Regions from separate parts of the Desulfuribacillus stibiiarsenatis genome, predicted to be linked through region 1. Evidence: riboswitches for the same ligand, from Rfam matches in the RefSeq annotation. Region 1 holds a riboswitch; the other holds the start of a gene.
What was found. A riboswitch is a leader RNA that binds a small molecule or an ion and turns the genes downstream of it on or off. The one in region 1 is predicted to bind cobalamin.
Positions count from the first base shown of each region.

Region 1 (7,347 bases):
AACCCATTCTTTGCGCAAAGTATCTATGAAAAATGTGCTACTCTATTAAAAGAGAAAAACATAGAGATTCTATCGGTTCAGTCCTTCCAATCTATTACGGAAATTCCTCAGATTATTAGCGATCTACTACAAGACAATCCTACCAATATAATCTTGATTCAAAGCGTCTCAGATTTAATTATAACTACGAATCAAGTAAAAAAAGTCACCCCCAATATAACGATACATACAACAATGTGGGGTATGGCGTCAGAGGTTATTCATGGTTATGGTGAGAGTATGGAGAATGTATATGGTGTATATGCAATTGACCCCAACAGTACCTATTCGAAATATATAGATTTTAAGAATAAATATTATGAGAAATACCAAATGGAACCTAATTTTGCGGCTGTTTATACATATGATGCCGTGAGACTGCTAGCAGAAGCAATCGCTCACGCAGAATCAACGGATCCTGCAGAAGTTAAACAAGCGATACTGTCGATAAAAGCATTTAAAGGGATAAACAGCGATTATGAAATGCATGCGTTAGGGGTTGCTTCTAGAGAAATATTCATGATTCATATCAAAGATGGGGAAACAGTATCGTTACCATAAACTATTGAAAACGGGGCGTACCTATGTGGAATTTTTCTCTTCGACAATCTTTATTAGCATACTATATCATAATAACATCCGTTATCCTATTTATCATTGGAGTTGCGGTGAACCAGATAGCAGTTACTTATTTGCACTCAGGCATAGAAAACAGCATTGAATCTGTAGCGGAGGTAGTGGAGCATCATACTGGTGAGTATTTTACGCAATCATCAGAATTCCTGTATTATGTAAAAAATTCAATTATAGAATCGAATACTAATGATGATCAGAACTTACAATTTATGCTAAATCAAATTCACAAGAATCAATTTTTATTCGAAGCTTTTGAAATCCTTGATGATTCCTTTAAGGTTAATCATGTCAGCCCTTATAACGAAATTTTTATTGGGCTAGATCGTAGCAAAGATATTAATGAGAAATTGTTAGTTAGCGATTCGACGGGTCCTAAAAGAGAGGGGTGGACTTCTACCATCACTTCTCTTTATAGTAAAAAAGTGACCCTCGCGCATGTGATTGATTTGGAGGATAATCGATATCTCGTTGGATATTTAGATTTGTCGAATATTAATTTAATTGGTAGTCAACTTGATAACGAACAGTTAAATATTTCTATACTTGATGATAAAGGTATTTATATTACCGATAATAATATACTGCTTACAGAACAAAGGGCCTATCACCCAGATTATTCAACGTTATTAAATTATTATCGTAATGGACAAAAATTTGTTGCGCACGATTATTTGGGGATTCCTTCCCATATCTACATAAACAATGTACCAAAGACGAATTGGCTACTTGTAGTGGCACATTCAGGGGATACGGTAAAGCAATTATCAACAGATATTCGTAATGCTATAGTTGTTGTGTTTAGTATTGCTATGCTAATCATTGTCTTATTGACTATCATAAGCACCAGAAAAATTTTGGAGCCAGTACATCGAATCCATGATAAATTTGGAGAATTAATACTCGATAATAAAATATCTCTCGTAGAATACTCAGGGTATCGTGAGTTTGAGAATATTATTAAACAATTTAACGATATGTTATTAAAGCTTAAAGAAAAAGACACGAGAATACATAAAATGGTGTACTTTGATTCGTTGACTGGATTACCAAACCGCAAGATGATTGAATCGAAAATTGAAAAGCTGGTTAATGCCAATACACCTTTTACAATTGCGTATTTAGACATTGATAATTTTAAATTTATCAACGATTCATTGGGGCATCAAGCGGGAGATCAATTCCTCATTTATATGGCGAATATTTTCAAAAAATCAGTGAAATCAAACTGCCTAATTGCACGCCAAGGTGGGGATGAGTTTGTCCTTTTATTTAAAGACCTTAGTGATGAAGAAGAAATAAGACTGGAAATCAATCAATTCGTGAAAGGCATTCAACATATATGGGAATTCAATCACTATGAATTCTTTATTTCCTGTAGTATAGGCATTGTAACTTTCCCTAAGCATGGAAGAGATTGTGCCACACTGTTTAAGAATGCTGATATAGCCATGTATAGAGCGAAAAAGGAAGGAAAGAACAAATTTATTTTCTATACAGAAGATATCTTAGTAGATAATAACGAGAATATACAAATGGCGAAAAACATTCAAAGTGCCATTGTGAATGAGCAATTTGAGCTATATTATCAACCACAAGTAAATCTTTCCGATGGAGTAGTGGAAGGCTTTGAAGCATTGATACGTTGGAAACACCCAGAAAAAGGATTCATATCGCCAGCAGATTTTATTCCAGTTGCTGAAGAGACAGGACAAATCTTTGAGATAGAAAAATGGGTATTGATCAATGCTATCCAGCAAAAGAAAGTGTTTGAAGAGGCAGGACGACCAGACTTATCTATATCCATTAACCTTTCCAGTAAAACTTTGACGAGTGATATAAATTTTAATGAAATTGAACAGATGGTTCGCCTTTTTGACGTAGATTTTCAATCGATTACATTGGAGATTACAGAGACTGCAGTTTTGACGAACGTAGAATTGGTAGTCAGGCGGTTAAATAAACTAAGGCAAATAGGATTCAAAATTGCACTAGATGATTTCGGTACTGGCTTTTCGTCTTTAAACCATTTAAAAACGCTACCAATCCATATAATAAAGCTTGATCGTAGCTTCATTAAGAGTATTGAAAACAGTGATAAAGACACGAAGATTATTCAGTCGATTATTGCTTTAGCGAAGGACTTGGAATATAAGGTCGTAGCGGAAGGAATAGAAACAGAACAACAGTTAGAATTCTTAAGACAATGTGGTTGTATGGCTGGACAAGGTTTCTTAATGAGTAGACCACTGCCTAATGAAGAGGTAGAGCGCCTGTTAGAAAATGGGATAACAATTGGAGGAGCGAACTATGAGTCTAAATAAAATAAATTCGAACATTAAAAAAATTGGAGTACTCACAGGCGGTGGTGATGCACCGGGACTAAATGCTGTAATTCGAGCAGTTGTGAAAAGTGCAATTCGCCAATATGGTCTGGAAGTTGTGGGCTTTATCAATGGATTCTCAGGAATTATTCATAAAGATTATAGAGAACTGACGGAGGCTAATGTGTCCGGTATTCTTCCACGAGGTGGGACAATCTTGGGGACTACTAATCGAGATAATCCATTCCGCTATGCCGTAGAAATTAACGGTGAGAAAACATTTCAAGATGTATCCGACCAAGCCATTGAGAACTTAAAAGACCTAGGTATTGATGCACTCGCAATTATTGGGGGAGACGGTAGTCTAGCAATTGCATACGAGTTTTATAAAAAAGGAATCCCTGTCGTAGGTATACCAAAGACAATTGACAATGACCTATCTGCAACGGATGTGACGTTTGGGTTTGATACGGCTTTAACTACTGCGTCGGAAGCTATTGATAAGCTACATACGACAGCAGAGTCACACCACCGTGTGATGATTCTAGAGGTGATGGGACGATATGCGGGTTGGATTGCGCTGCATGCAGGTATTGCAGGTGGTGCGGATGTAATCTTGCTACCAGAGAAACCGTTTACCATCGAACGGATCTGCGCCAAGATTCAAGAAAGATCGAATATGGGCAAGAAGTTCAGTATTGTTGTGGTTGCTGAAGGAGCGAAATTAGAAAGTGGCGAAATGGTCGTCCAGCGCATGGTGCATGAAAGCCATGATCCAGTTCGTTTAGGTGGTATAGGGAATCGTATAGGAGAAGATATTGAGCGTTGTACAGGGATGGAGACAAGAGTGACGGTACTAGGTCACTTACAGCGTGGGGGATCCCCAACGGCATATGATCGAATCTTAGGAACGCGTTTTGGCGTGAAAGCTGTTGAATTATTAGTAGATGGCAAATATGGTCACATGGTTGCCCTTAAAGGAGCAGAGGTTCAAGAAGTTACCTTAGATTCCGCAATAAGCCAATTGAAACAAGTAGATCCACATGGAGAACTTGTTCGTGCAGCAGAAGCTGTAGGTGTTAGCTTTGGCTAGAGAAAGTTTATTATATGTATAATATGGACAAGTTATCATAAGTGAAACAATAGGGGGAACTGATTTTGCAGATATTGATTGTCACCTCTGTAGAACCTGAGAAACAGGCAATTATCAATGGACTAGATGGTGATACTAGGTTTACGGTTATTGCTGCAGGAGTAGGTCCGGTCGCATCGGCAGCAAATACGATGAAGGCGCTAACAGGGAAATCGTATGACTTAGTTCTAAATCTTGGTATTGGTGGCGGTTTTGTCGGAAAAGCTGAAGTTTGTTCGGTAGTGGTCGCAGATACAATAATTGCAGCCGATTTAGGGGCTGAGACGGCTGAAGGATTTCGGAATCTTGAGCAACTGCAATTAGGAAAATCGGAAATTACCTGTGACTTAACATTAGGTCGACGTATCCTAACTGCATTGCAAAGCCATGGGATTCCTACTTACCACGGAACTGTATTAACCCTGTCTACGGTGACAGGTACTGCTGAGACAACTGAAGAATTATTAAAAAGGTTCCCTAACGCTGTTGCCGAGGCGATGGAGGGTTATGGCGTAGCGTATTCAGCAAACCAATTAAGAATTCCAGTTGTTGAGATTCGATCTATCTCCAATGCCATTGGACCACGTGACAGGTCCAGCTGGAAAATCAAAGAAGCACTAGCACGACTTAAGGACGTCAGTGCCGTTTTATCAGAAGTACTATAAATCAGGCGAATATGTATAGATGCATAGATGTATAGATATATAGATGTATTGATAGTTCCGTTAATATAAATAAGACCTAAGAAGTGAGGTAATAGTATTGGTATTGAAGATTGCTTATTCTCCGTGTCCGAACGACACATTTATATATCACGCTTGGGCACACGGTCTCGTTCCTGATGCACCCCCTTTAGACATAACGTATGCAGATATCAATATTACCAACGACTTAGCTGCAAATACCAATGATTTTGATATTATCAAAATCTCCTATGCGGCATTACCTTGGGTATTAGAGAAATATACTTTACTACCCTGTGGCGGCGCTTTAGGACGCGGTTGTGGCCCTTTAGTGTTGACGAAGCAGGCAAACGGTGATTCTAGGGACCCAAGCTCCTTGATAGGAAAAAGAGTTGCGATTCCGAGTGATCGTTCTACTGCTTACTTGCTATTTCGCTTATGGGCATCTCAACAGGTGAAAGGGGCCATAGATATTCAAATCATGCCCTTTGAAAAAATCATGCCTGCCGTTCGAGACGGAATCATCGATGCTGGTCTTGTGATTCATGAAGCTCGATTTACCTATCAGGACTACGGTCTTCAACTAGTAGCGGATCTAGGGCGATGGTGGGAAAGTGATACTGGACTGCCGATACCATTAGGAGCGATCGTTGCAAAGCGGGGACTAGATATTTCGAGTATTACTCAATGGATTCGCTCATCCCTTGAATATGCATGGAAGAACCCTGATGTTTCGAGGGAATACATTTTACAACATGCCCAAGAGATGTCCTACGATGTTGCGAAGGCGCACATTGAATTATATGTCAATTCATTCTCATTCAACCTTGGAGAAGAAGGCTTTGCTGCCGTTAAGACATTACTACGAAGGGCAGTAGATGAACTTTTAATTCCTGGATTTAATCAAGATTTATTGTATATATAACGAATCCTGGGAGATGTATTGTTAGACAATAAGCTAGTGATGATGTAATATGAATTAAAATTATATACAAGTTCTAAACAGGTGCTATGCATAAAGCATGCTAAGCTTAAAAGGGAAGCTCGGTGAAAGTCCGGCACGGTTCCCGCCACTGTAATCCGGAGCAACTTGCAAGCAGTCACTGCTTTATCTAAAAAGTGGGAAGACGCAAGGAGCATTGATGGTAAGTCAGGAGACCTGCCTGTTTAGAGGACACGAAGTGACCTACGGGGATATAGGGAGGTGTTTGCGGGAGACAAAGTATTGTATGTTTAATTAACAATATGTACGGTTGTTTTTTTGTGAGCATTTAAGCCTATACGGTTTAGATGCTCTTTTTTAATGGAGATGGGGGCTGATAAAAAGTGAAAAAAAGATCATTATGGGTTTCAATCGTTGCTCTGTTAGGATTAACGGGCTATTTTTGGGCGAATTCTCATCGTCCAGTTTATGCGATGCACATTATGGAAGGATTTCTACCAATTGGCTGGGCTATCTTTTGGTGGGCAGCTACAATCCCATTTATTGCCGTTGGAGTACGAACAATCACGAAAAATTTAAAAGAAAACCCTGAACTAAAAACGATGCTAGGTCTTTCTGGTGCTTTTGCATTCGTTTTATCTGCGTTGAAAATTCCTTCAGTAACAGGTAGTAGTTCCCATCCAACAGGTGTAGGGTTAGGAACAATTTTACTTGGTCCAACAACAATGAGTGTGTTGGGGACGATTGTTCTTTTGTTTCAATCCCTATTGTTAGCGCATGGTGGGATTACTACGTTAGGGGCGAATGCCTTCTCGATGGCCGTCGTGGGACCGATGTTAACATATGGAGTTTTTAAGCTCGCGAAAAAATTGAATGCATCACTGACTGTGGCGGTTTTTCTAGCAGCCATGCTAGGGGATTTAGGGACATATTTAGTGACATCGGTTCAATTAGCTCTAGCATTCCCAGCTGAAGTGGGTGGAGTTACTGCATCAATGGCTAAGTTTACCGCCATCTTTGGTCTAACACAAGTGCCAATAGCGATTAGTGAAGGCTTACTTACTGTTATTGTGATAAACTTACTTCAAAAATATAATATGACAGAACTGAATATCTTACCGATGATGAAGGGGATAAGATAACATGAAAAATGGAGTATTACTACTTTTGGTTATTCTATTAGCCGTTATTCCTGTAATCTTCCAAAGTGATGCTGAATTCAGTGGGGCTGACGAGCAAGCAGAGCAAGCGATTATGGAAGTTGCATCGAACTACGAGCCATGGTTTGATGCGATATGGGAACCACCAAGTGGAGAGATTGAAAGTTTACTGTTCTCCTTACAAGCAGCTATTGGTGCTATTATCATTGGTTACATATTTGGATATGGGAAGGCCAAGAAAAAGTATACTTCCTCCAATCAATAGCGGAATGAAGGGAATGCAATGATTAAAATTGATGACTATGCGTATACGAGCGGCTTAAAAGATGTTCATCCTGTTGAGAAGGTCAGTTTTGTGCTGACCTTTCTCCTTCTTACAACTTTAACAAGAAATATATTAGTAGCCTGTTTGACGTTTACTGTGATGAGTCTC
Region 1 covers NZ_MJAT01000033.1:41,985-49,331, reverse strand. The annotation lists gene BHU72_RS09590 (ABC transporter substrate-binding protein) at 1-600, shown strand, start outside; gene BHU72_RS09585 (GGDEF domain-containing phosphodiesterase) at 624-2,996, shown strand; gene BHU72_RS09580 (6-phosphofructokinase) at 2,983-4,089, shown strand; gene BHU72_RS09575 (futalosine hydrolase) at 4,155-4,793, shown strand; gene BHU72_RS09570 (1,4-dihydroxy-6-naphtoate synthase) at 4,897-5,736, shown strand; cobalamin riboswitch at 5,799-5,992, shown strand; gene BHU72_RS09565 (energy-coupling factor ABC transporter permease) at 6,138-6,896, shown strand; gene BHU72_RS09560 (energy-coupling factor ABC transporter substrate-binding protein) at 6,898-7,179, shown strand; gene cbiQ (cobalt ECF transporter T component CbiQ) at 7,198-7,347, shown strand, end outside.

Region 2 (7,347 bases), on a different contig from region 1:
AACCCACCTTGTGAACTTCGTTTTGTATAAATTGAACTAAGATTTTCGTAGTTAGCTCCGTGTCAATTAACAATGTTGAAATATCACTTTTCATCCCTTTGCCCCCCTAACGATGGAGTAATTAACTGCTCGTTCGTTTTTGCAGAGATGCGTTGAAGCTCTTTGATAGTTAAATCAAGCTTTTCATTTCGCTTCAATGGATTCGCAATTCTGCTGCGGCGTATTTTACGCAAATCAATGTTTGCCATAAACAGCCCCTCATCCAAGTTAGGAGCTTGTAGTACTAGATTCCCTTCTGAATCATATACAGAAGATCCACCTGCAAAAGAAAGTCCATCCTCATATCCGACTCGATTCACATACACGACATAAACGCCATGAAGTTGAGCATAAGAACGAATTGTCGTTTGCCACCATAGGTTTGATTGAATTTGGCCATCAATCGGGCCGCGGCCTGGACTAGCAGCTACCACGTATATTACATGTGCACCATCTGTGCTTAAAATATAAGCTGTCGATGGATGCCAAGCATCCTCACAGATTAGCATACCTATCCTAGCATCTTCAGTAGAAAATGCTTGAATGCGATTTCCAGCATCAAAGTATCTTGCTTCATCAAATAAGCCGTATGTCGGCAAATATACTTTACGGTGAATATGTAGAATTTTCCCCATTGATGCATAAATCGATGAAATGTAAAAGGAGTGACGTTCGTCTTCTTCCACAAAACTGAAGATGATATCAATATCTGAGCTTTTCTGAACCAGTTGTTGAATTTCTCTACTATTGATAGTAAGTGCAACATCATACGATAGATCTTGAAGATTATAGCCTGTCAGGCTTAATTCTGGAAATGCGATGACATTCGCCTGCTGTTGCTTTGCCTTTTCTATGTAGTCTAAATGCTTGTCCAAATTCTTGCGAACATCACCCAATAGAGGTTTCATTTGCGCAATAGCACATGTAATCAACTTTTTCCCTCTTAACATTTGTATAAACCTCCTAATCTGTTCAAGCTCATCAATCTCATTCATCTACTTCGTTACAACAAATATTATACTATACGAGTATGTACATAATTAGCATTCGCTCAGTATAATTAAAGCACATTATATTGATATAGAAAACTAATTTATTATAGATGTGTTGCTAATGCAAAGCTACTTATCATCATAATTTTTATAAATTCTAATGATGTAAAGAAGGGGACTATTCGTCCCCTATATAATAATTATAATCTATTTAGTTTTCCTCTTCATCCATTGTATAATTCCCTGGATACATCGGATATTCACCAACACCTGGGAATACTGGGTAATTCTCATACCAACCACCACTTGGTTGCCCCTGATACATTCTCCAATTCGGGCCTAATGGATATCTCGGGCCAACTGTAGGATAATCACATCCACATTTAGAGCGCGGTATTCCCGTAGGCAAACATGGGTATGGTCCCTCATCGTACATAGGGCTTTGGATTGGATTCTGCATCGGATACGGCATAGGCTGTGGACATGGTCTTGTTGCCCTTGGTCTCAAACACGGATTTGGTGCTGGTTGTGGACAAGGTTGTATTGGCATTGGTCTAGGACGTTGCGGATGATGATGTTCATGGTGTGGGTGATGCGGATGATGGTGATGATGATCGTGTTTTGGCGGACAAGGTAGTGGTCCTGGAGTACTAGCCGGAATCATAATAATCTGTCCAGGATATATTAAATCCGGGTTACTAATTTGTGGGTTCGCTGCTATCAACACTTCTAATGGTACATTAAAACGCTTTGCAATCTTATACATTGTATCGCCAGGCTTAACAACGTAAGTACGATTATAATCCACTGAGAAATCCTCCTTAAAAGATATAGTCAATTTACTATATGCTTGAAAGATTTCACAGCAACCTGTTAAACGCCTATTTTACAGGCATTTAACTAATAGATATATGTCATTGTAGAATGTGGATCAAAAGACAGTAATAAAAATTGCTCGTCAGATATACCTCGATTCCCACTAGAACAACTTACAAGAGTCATGAACATTACCATCATAATAATTATCAAGAGAAACCGTTGATTCATCCACTCTCTCCTTACTTTTCTCTATAAATTCAACGATAACAATATATAATTGAAAATGCAACAGCCAAAATGGTATAATTTTATCAAACAAAACCTCGATAGGTGCCTATATCAAATATATAGGAGAATAGGGAATAATGTGCAAATCATTAGCGGTCCCGCCACTGTAACTTGGAGATTCCTAGCATAACCACTGCGATTTAAGCGGGAAGGGTTAGGGTATCTATGAAAAGAAGCCAGGAGACCTGCCTATCAGGATACATAATGATTAGACGATGGAAAAGTCTATAGCTTATTTGCTATAGACTTTTTTATTTATGAGGAGGAGAAAAATGAATTTAGAAAATGTATTAGAATCAATAAAACCATTGGATAAACATTCGATGGACTTGTGCAAAACTCATCTCGATAGCCTTACGAAACCGATAGGAAGTTTAGGCGTATTAGAAGACCTTGCCATTCAGATTTCCGGAATCACTATGAACTCTAAGCCTATCATTAAGCAGAAGCAGGCCTTTGTATTTGCAGCTGATCATGGAATTACAGAAGAAGGTGTTAGCGCCTTTCCGCAAGAGGTAACGAAACAAATGGTATTAAACTTCATAAACGGAGGCGCAGCAATCAATGTACTAGCTAGGAAAGCTCAAACACCGGTAACAGTGGTTGATATTGGAGTCAATGGAGACTTAATAATTGAGGGCTTGGTTCAGTGTAAAGTCGCACATGGTACAAAGAATTTTTCAAAGGAACCTGCTATGACAAGAGAGCAAGCAATTCTTGCGATAGAAACTGGAATTCTTCTGACGACCGAAGCAATCAATCGCGGGGTTGATCTCTTTATTATCGGCGAAATGGGGATTGGCAATACTACATCTAGTTCAGCGATTGTAACGGCGCTAACCAATGCGCCATTAGAGGATACCGTAGGCTGTGGAACTGGAATTAGTACGGACTCTTTGCAAATCAAAAGGTCGATTATCAAAACTTCCCTTGAAAAACACAAGCCTAACGCAAACGACGGGTTAGACGTATTATCAAAGATCGGCGGTTTGGAGATTGCAGGCATGGTCGGAGTTATTCTAGCATGTGCAGCGAATCGACGTCCAGTCATCTTAGATGGATTTATCTCTGGAGCAGCTGCATTGATTGCACAGTCTCTTTCTCCACTATCTGTATCCTATATGATTCCTTCCCATTCTTCTGTGGAGCCTGGACATCGAGTTATATATCAGAAGCTCACTCTACACCCGTTCTTGCATATGAATATGCGACTTGGTGAAGGTACAGGTGCCGCCCTTGCGATTCATGTAATTGAGTCCTCTTTGCAAATATTACATGAAATGGCGACCTTCGCTGATGCTGGTGTCAGCAATAAGAATCTTTAGAAAAGCACAACTCGGCATATACAAGTCCATAACACAATACAAAAGGGGCACCACCATGTGCCCCTTCCCAAAATTCATCTCTGTTTTGAAATCTAACTTACTTTTAAATTTCTTTCCATACGATTCATATCCCAAGTAATAAATTTCTGGATGATTTCTATGCAATTAATAAAGAAGGTATGTTTAGACTTAGATTCAAGTACTTTTATATACTCTTCTAGCCAATCAAAATGATCTTTCATGAATTGCAGCTGATATTCTTCATCCGTTACATCTACTAAAATTGCGGCTAGCTCTAACATCAGCCCCAAATGATCTGGTTTCTTTTCGTAACCTGTAGGGATTGTTAGTTTCAGTGCATTATATATGCTTTCAATATGGAGTGCCGGGTCACCATACAGAAATCCTTTTTCTTTAGCCCAAGAAACACCTGCTGTAGGATCCTGAGTCCAAGGCTTATATAGCGATTCAATCGGCGCACAGGATATCTGCTCAGAGGCAACATTGTTAAATACCTTTGTATATTGAGCATGATAGTCGTCAAAGTTTAAAAACTGCTGTTCGCTGAGACTATTTTTTTCAAAAGTATATCCGATGCCTTTCGATAATATCTCCATCTCAACTTCTAAAGCTCCATGCGTCAAATCTTGAAAAAAACGCTTCGTCGGTGGCTTGATTAATTCAGACAACAAGCTATATGCGTTACTGCGCATTTTTTTATCCATGTTGACGCTCACCGATATTACCATACTTATTTTGTACAAATACAAATGCTCTTTCGCCTAGCATATACGCCACCACAATTACGCCGAATGCCCCTATAACAACACTATACTCAACAAATGTAGGATTATATACTAAATAACTTGTAGTTGCTGAGGTTTCTGGCCCTAAAGAGATAATTTGACCCGCTGTTACAAGATTGTGTCTAGCAAACATCAGACCTACTAAAGCCAGACCTGCAGCAAATAGTAGGTTTTTTTGCGTTTTTGCAAAAAATAGTACAATCAAGAACGGTACCAGTAGACCTAAACCAATTTCGAAAACCCAGAACGAAATCGCTAATGGCCCGTTAATCATTGCCATCGTAGCCTCATATCGTTCAGGAACGTTTCCAATATAACCACTTAGTACATTCCATATCGTGAAGAACAAAGTAATTGCAATAAATAACCCGAGCAATTTGCCAAAAATATCAACTAACTCATTAGTATTCTTACGGCTTTTATCTCTTTCCACAAAGTAGAATAGGATAATCAGTGCAGCCGCTCCAGAGACAAGAGCATTGATAATAAACATTCCCGGTAAGAAAGGTGCTGTCCAGAACGGTCTTGCAGCTAATGTACCAAATACCGCCCCTAAGTTACTTGTTGCTGCAACACCCGTTAGGATTGCAAAGATTGCACAAAACCGAGATAGTCTGTGTAAATTTAATGCGTATAGTAATGTTTCCGCAATCAGAAACATTAGATAGATTCCGTATAAATATCCCATCCATATAAATGCTGAACTAAAGTTCGGTGACAATATCGCATAGATCACTAAGCGAATTGGGTAATGTAATTCTACTGCGATAATAATAAAGGCAGTAATCATAGATACAACTGCTAAAATTACAGGTCGTATCCCCATTGATTCAAATGCTTTAATATGAAACACATGACCCAAAGAAGATAATAAACATAATCCTGTACATCCTACGGCAAAGTATACATAAGCTGAGATTAAGACACCCCAGGCAACCTCATTCGATGTTCCCCAAGCTTGATGAGAATATATCAGTGACATCACTGCACCATAACCGAATAGCGCAACGAGTACGCCTATGATTCCCATAAACGGTAGATTCATATTTTTTGTGAAATCACTAGGTAAATTCACTTCGTGGTACAACATTGTTTCTTTCATAGCCATTTAAATCGCCCCCTTTATATTTGACGAATGTAATAAATTCGTGGTTTCGTACCAAGCTCGGCTTTTAGTGGCACTGCGCGCTTTTTAATAATTTCTTTGCTAATCTCACTGTTTGGGTCATCGAGATCTCCAAACATTCTAGCTTTCGTAACACAAGTGTTTACACAAGCTGGTGTTTCCCCAGTAGCAATAAAGTCGGCGCAGAACTTGCACTTTTCTGGCACATGGTACTTCTCACTCCAAATTCGAGCATTATACGGGCAAGCTACAATACAGCCTTTGCATCCGATGCACTTCTTTTCCTCTACTAATACTAAGCCATCTTGTCTTTTATAAGTAGCATACGTCGGACAAATTCTCATACATGGTGGGTCGTCACAATGGTTACATTGTGTTGTGAAATTTTCTATATTGACATTCGGGTACGTTCCTTTTTCAAAAGTATGAACATCAATAAAATGTTCATTATAAGGAAGTTGCCATTGATTTTGACAAGCAATTTGGCACGCGTGGCAGCCCACGCAACTACTATTATCTATTAACATTCCATATCGTGTCACTTTCATAACCTCCCTTTCGCCTATTAAGCTTTTCTCACTCTTACTAAGGTTTCATGTGCATTCATTGTTCCAGAGAACTTCTCCATCATGAATGGTGTAAAGTCATTTGGATTTGCCGCCATGCGTAATTCTTCAGGTAAGCGAGTTGCAAATTGACCAAAGTGTCCTGGCATAAAGATGCAATCTGGATGTAATCTCTCAGTCACTTTCACATTAAGCTTAGCAGTATGTTGCTCGTTTTCAACGATTACAAGGTCCCCATGTTTAATTCCTAGAGTTTTTGCACGCTTACTACTCATCCAAATCCAATCGGCATTTGATATCTTAGAGACATATGCTAGGCTTGGTAAAGTTATCGTAGCAGTATGTGTATGCGTGGCATACTTACCCCAAATTAAACGGAACTCATTAAGGTTCGAAGGGTCTGGTGATACTAATGGTGGCACCCATCTCACTACAGGTGGGTAATTTTCTTTTAAGCATTTCTCAGAGAAAAATTCTACTAACCCACTAGGAGTTTTTACAAACTTTTCCACTTCACCTTCCACAGGTTCTTTCTGTGGTTGCTTATACGTAATGTACCCTTTTTCTAATAAATCCTTATACGCAATACCAAGTGGCTTTAATCTTGCTTCATTTAATTGATCAAGTGTAAAATTAAAGAACTCACTAACTCCTGCTGCTTTAGCAATACCTGCTACGATTTCATCAAGCGGCTTGGTATCAGGGTAGATTTTATCGATGACCTGATCTGTTATGCAAACTCTCATGCCTTTGTTTTCAACAATTTCTCGTCTTTCTAAAAACGTTGGTTCTGGAAGGATATAATCTGCACATTCTGCTGTTTCGGTCATAAATATATCGATTACCACTAAACATTCCATACTCTTAAGACCTTTTACCATGACGTCGCGTCCAGCAAAGTTTCGAGCAATGTTATTTTGGCGTACTATTCCACCCTTAGTAATGCCGTCAATTGCTTTTTTCACAACTAAATGTGTTACACCTTGGCTTGCTACAGTAAATGGGAATGTATCCCCAGCACCAACTTCATCTAAGCGGCGTAGTCCTTTTGGTGCTTTTGGTGATGGTCCATCAACTTTCCCGAATTCGGGATCACTTGAAAAACGTATCCCACCTTTTTTACCGATGTTACCTAGTAAGCCATTGATGCAAGCCATTGCTCTACCTAATTCCGAGCTGTTTTCATAGCTACACCCTACAGAACCTTTCCAAGCTTCCTCAATTAATGAAGCTGGCTTATTCGCACCTAACCCATTAGCAACCTCGATGATAGTATCGGCTGGTACATCAGTAATCTCTGCTGCCCATTCCGGTGTATATTTCTTCATCTCCTCCGCTAACTCAGCAAAGCCGATAGTATATTCTTCAACAAACTTTTTATCATAT
Region 2 covers NZ_MJAT01000038.1:2,807-10,153, forward strand. The annotation lists gene BHU72_RS13235 (NAD+ synthase) at 1-94, opposite strand, end outside; gene BHU72_RS13240 (nitrilase-related carbon-nitrogen hydrolase) at 84-989, opposite strand; gene BHU72_RS13245 (LysM peptidoglycan-binding domain-containing protein) at 1,243-1,839, opposite strand; cobalamin riboswitch at 2,162-2,345, shown strand; gene cobT (nicotinate-nucleotide--dimethylbenzimidazole phosphoribosyltransferase) at 2,411-3,463, shown strand; gene BHU72_RS13255 (TorD/DmsD family molecular chaperone) at 3,556-4,188, opposite strand; gene nrfD (NrfD/PsrC family molybdoenzyme membrane anchor subunit) at 4,181-5,377, opposite strand; gene BHU72_RS13265 (4Fe-4S dicluster domain-containing protein) at 5,392-5,937, opposite strand; gene BHU72_RS13270 (molybdopterin-dependent oxidoreductase) at 5,961-7,347, opposite strand, start outside.
Region 2: linked by a shared signal. The riboswitch ahead of cobT (nicotinate-nucleotide--dimethylbenzimidazole phosphoribosyltransferase) and the one ahead of BHU72_RS09565 (energy-coupling factor ABC transporter permease) in region 1 are both predicted to bind cobalamin.